DNA from 2 places in the Paenibacillus sp. P13VS genome. Region 1 is predicted to be linked to the other one. Evidence: riboswitches for the same ligand, from Rfam matches in the RefSeq annotation. Region 1 holds a riboswitch; the other holds the start of a gene.
The links. A riboswitch is a leader RNA that binds a small molecule or an ion and turns the genes downstream of it on or off. The one in region 1 is predicted to bind glycine.
Positions count from the first base shown of each region.

Region 2: linked by a shared signal. The riboswitch ahead of sdaAB (L-serine ammonia-lyase, iron-sulfur-dependent subunit beta) and the one ahead of gcvT (glycine cleavage system aminomethyltransferase GcvT) in region 1 are both predicted to bind glycine.

Region 1 is NZ_WYEV01000012.1:88,299-90,701, forward strand. It holds gene gcvPA (aminomethyl-transferring glycine dehydrogenase subunit GcvPA) at 1-114, opposite strand, end outside; gene gcvT (glycine cleavage system aminomethyltransferase GcvT) at 111-1,247, opposite strand; glycine riboswitch at 1,540-1,663, opposite strand; gene gcvH (glycine cleavage system protein GcvH) at 2,003-2,395, shown strand.
Region 2 is NZ_WYEV01000011.1:16,384-18,786, forward strand. It holds gene sdaAA (L-serine ammonia-lyase, iron-sulfur-dependent, subunit alpha) at 1-491, opposite strand, end outside; gene sdaAB (L-serine ammonia-lyase, iron-sulfur-dependent subunit beta) at 481-1,170, opposite strand; glycine riboswitch at 1,383-1,508, opposite strand; gene GUA98_RS23105 (MFS transporter) at 1,702-2,403, opposite strand, start outside.

The sequences.
Region 1 (2,403 bases):
ACGAATCTCCTGCGGAATGTCCTGGAACAGATCTTCAATCGTGTCCACACCGATGGTTGCGAGCATGGCGCTCTGATCCTGTTCAGTCATGGGAATATAGCGGTGCTTGCTCATGCTTGCTCAGCTCCTTGGGTAGGTGTCTTTGACGTACGTGTCCGTTTATGAAAAGGGGTCTTCACAACTTCGGCTTTCAGCTTTTTGCCGCGAATCTCAATCTCGAGCGGGGTGCCGAGTGCAGCATATTGGCTGTTAATCAAGGCGAGCCCCAGATTGCGCTTCAGCGTAGGGGACTGTGTACCGGTTGTTACTTCCCCGATCTGCACGCCTTCGGCGTAGATGGGATAGTGGGGACGTGGAATCCCGCGTTCCAGTACTTCAATGCCGACGAGTTTGCGGGCAGGTCCATCATTCTTTTGCTGCAATAACGCTTCGTGTCCGATAAAAGGTCCGGCATTCAGCTTCACAAACATGCCAACGCCTGCTTCCAGCGGTGAAATGGTCGGCGATAATTCCTGTCCGTAGAGGGGCAGTTTCGCTTCGAATCGAAGGGTATCCCGTGCACCAAGTCCAGCCGGAACCAGTCCGTGGTCAGCTCCCGCCTCCATCAATCCGTTCCAGACCGCAGGGGCCTGATCTGCCTGTACGTATAGTTCGAAGCCGTCTTCTCCGGTATAACCGGTGCGGGACAGCAGCAGTTTTACACCACAGACCTCAGCATTCTGTACAAAACGGAAAGGCTCGATTACAGATACGTCGGTATCTGTAACTTTTCCGATGATGTCTGCAGCAAGCGGGCCCTGTAGAGCCAGCAGAGCTGTTTCCGCGGAGTCATTCGTCATGCTCACCCCAGGGACCATGTGTTCCTGCAGCCATGCCCAGTCCTTGTCGATATTGGAGGCATTCACGACGAGCATATAATGATGATCTTCCAGCTTGTATACGAGCAGATCGTCCACTAGGCCACCGTCCGGGTAACACATTAATGTGTATTGTGCCTGGCCGGGAACCAGTGTAGTTACGTCGTTGGTCGTCAGTTTCTGCAAAAATGCTTCGGCCTGTTCACCCTGCACCGTGAATTCACCCATGTGGGATACATCGAACAGTCCAGCCCGTTCGCGCACCGCTTCATGTTCCTTCTGAATTCCAATGAATTGCACCGGAAGCTCCCAGCCTCCAAAATCGATGCACCGTACACCTTCATATTGCTGATAAAGTGGATAAAGTGGAGTTCTAAGCAAATCGGACATCAAATCACCTCGTTATGGCCGCTACCGGGCCGAGTGTATAACATGAATGATGCATTCTTTTCTTGGATAAGTATGGTTAAGGCTGCTAATGACAGCGCCGGTTCGATCCTGAATTTCGTTTTTTTTGGGAAAAAGGAAAAGGACAGGCCAAAGAACCGGCATGCCAGAAGCACGCTGTATTCTTAGGCTCTGTCCTTGGTACCTGAGAGTTACCCCGCCAATAGGTTGCAGCAGGTTTCCCCTTGGGTGATCAAAACGCCCCTACCGGGCGAATAGATGCTCTCCAGAGTTGCGTCCCGTAAAAGTCCTTTTGCCTGAGAGATTCACCTCCCGCTTGTCGGGTGGTTTACTCCTTCGGCGTTACCGCATGCATCCAAGAGTTGGGCGTCACGGGTAATCTCTCCCTTTACATTCATCCGCGGGTGATGCACACAACGATTAACATTTACTCTCTCATTAAAACGTGAATCCCCTATCGATGTCAAGAACGATATCACAGAAATTGATAAAAAACCGAATAATATTTAGTGATCTTAACTTATTGTTCGTGTATATAAAAAGAGTGCGCTTACTATTCTAATATTACCCATTATATGTAGAGTGAGGGTGTTTGCGTTACAGGCGGTAATCATCAAAAATCAAATAATTTGTGAGGTATCTTGACATTTCAATCCAAAATATCTTACGCTATGTTCTGGGAAAAAGGTTGGCCGAAGGACGCATGCACTCATTAATGAAAAGCGAGGCGGATATCGATGAGCGAATTGAAAAGTGATTTCCTGTACAGTGAAGAGCACGAGTGGGTGCAAACCGTAGGGGAGGATACTGTACGGATCGGCATTACCGAGTTCGCGCAGCATCAGCTGGGTGACATTGTGTTTGTGGAATTGCCTGACCTTGAATCGGATGTAAAAGCAGAAGACAGCATTGGTACGATTGAATCCGTGAAGACGGTTTCGGATTTGTTTTCTCCGGTAAGCGGTTCGATTATTGCTGTGAATGAAGCACTGCAGGATGCACCTGAACTCGTCAACAGTTCGCCTTACGAAGAAGGCTGGATGATCGAGATTCGTGTTGAAGGTGATCTGACAGCAGCGTTGTCTAAACTTATGAATGCTGATGCATATCGAAAGCATACCGAGGAGTAGAATGTATT
Region 2 (2,403 bases), on a different contig from region 1:
GCACCTGAAATAAATGAGTTATTGGCAATGACATATCCAATTGCACCTGCACAGAATAAGCCGTTCACCAGATGCTCATCACTCCATCCGAATCGCTCCTGGGAGCTGATGAATACACCAGGGATAATCCCGCAAGAACCAGCCGTCGGTGTAGCCACAATCCGCCCCATCGATGCGTTGACTTCAGATACACACAGGGCATAGGCCATTGCCAGTGCGGAAGCGTCACCTGAGCACGTCTCGCCCTGGCGAATATATTCGGCCATCTTTTTGCCGTCTCCGCCAGTCAAGCCACTGCGCGAAGTGGTGTCCTCCGTCAGCCCTTTCCGTACAGCCTCTTTCATCACCTGATAATATTCCGACATCTGCCGCACAACGTCAGCTTCCGGCGTATTCGTCTCCTGAACCTGCTCCTCGATCATTAGCCGGGCAATGGTTTTGGATTCAGCCGTACAGATTGTATTCAGCTCATGCAAGTGCTTAAACCGCATCCGAATCAACCCCTCTCTTCAAATCAATGACGCGAATATCCAGCACATGATCCAGTGAACGCAGGCGTTCCAGCATCTCGGCACTTGGTGCTCCGTCCATTTCCATCGCTGTTAGCGCTTCTCCATCCCGGGCTTTCCGGTCTACCTGCATATAACCGATGTTAACCCCTGAGGAGCTTATTGTAGACGTCACGGAAGCAAGCACCCCTGCCTTGTCCGCATGACGCAGAACGAGTGTGGGGAATTCCCCACTGATCTGTACCCGAAAATCATTAAGCGCATGCACCGACACACTGCCGCCGCCAATCGAAGCACCAACGAGTGAACATTGACGCTCACCGTGCCACAATTCAATTTTGACCGTATTCGGATGCGGAGCAGGCAGTCCACTCGTGTAGAACTCCACCTCCATGCCCGCTTCTTCAGCATATTTCTCGGCGTCTGGTATCCGCGGATCATCCGTGACATAGTCAAGCAAACCACCAATTAACGCCAGATCCGTACCGTGACCTTGATACGTATCGGCAAATGAGCCGTACAGTGTCAGCTTGGCACGTTCAGGCGTACACCCCAGCCACTGCCTTGCAATTCTCCCCAGTCTCGCTGCCCCAGCTGTATGTGAACTTGAAGGGCCCGTCATCGACGGACCAATAATTGAAAAAACATCTTTAAATCGCATCCTGCACCCCTCCATATTGTCATATCCATCCAGACATGCACCATAATGTTCCTTAATTACTGAATGATGACATCAAAAAAGGACAGTAGAAGGCCTTAGGCCCTCTCTCTGTCCTCGTTACCTGAGAGTTTCATGATCAGAGGCCGCCCCATGGGGTACCCTTCTCATCATATACCCCTTGGGTGGCGCATTCGCGCACTCTCCAGAGCTGCGTCCAACGATGGTACATTTACCTGAGAGATTAACCACCTGCGCCGGGTGCGCAGCAGCTTGCTCCTTCGGTGCCTGGCAGCCTACTGAAACCATTGGCCTACCCAGGTCTCTCCCGCTCGTTTTCATCCGCTGTATCGTATATATTCGCTTGAACACATATCAAACGTTGTACTTATGAGATTGATCATTCATATAACAGATTAATATGCAACACACGTAATGTCAACAAAAGTAACGCATCATTATCATCTTGGCAAAATTCCACTAATATTATATGCAGCCTTCCACGGAATCGTTCAGTTTTCAATAGGATATAGACTAGCTATGGAGAGATTTTGATGATGAGCTGTGATCCTTATAATATGACTGTCTTGAAGGAAGCCAGCTCGTAAGCCACAACAGAAGGGCACCGAGCATCAGAACGGCCGAAACGACCGTATATACCGTTCGAAGAGAGATCACTTCGGCAACTACACCCATGACCAAAATCGAAATGACCTGCAATGCGCTCAGCATGAGTCCAAGTACGCTGCTCATTCGCCCCATCAAGTCTACCGGTATATTATTCTGATAAAAGGTGACCAGTCCCGTGTTTGCCGGCGCCGAACACAACCCAAGCAGAATAAAGGCGAATGCGGCAAGCTCGAACGAAAACGAACGAGCGAACAGGAAATAGCCAAGCGCGACCAAGAGCACGCCCCCGCCCATCATGTGACGGATGGACAAATGTTTGGCGAACAACCACACCAGCAGAGAACCCGCCATGTATCCAGCTCCAGTAACACTCATCAATGCGCCATACTGTGACTCGGACAGGTTCATGACTTGACGGATAAACACCACTTCCTGTGCATCCAGCGACATGCCGATAACAAGAATAATCTGGAACAAGGCATAGATGCCCACCACATATCCTGCTTGGCGACTGAATAGCATGACCGCTCGCCAATCCTGGGCGATCAGACGAGGGGTTAGCCTTGTCCTGCCGCCGGTCTGCTCTCCAGTGCCCAGCCTTGGCAG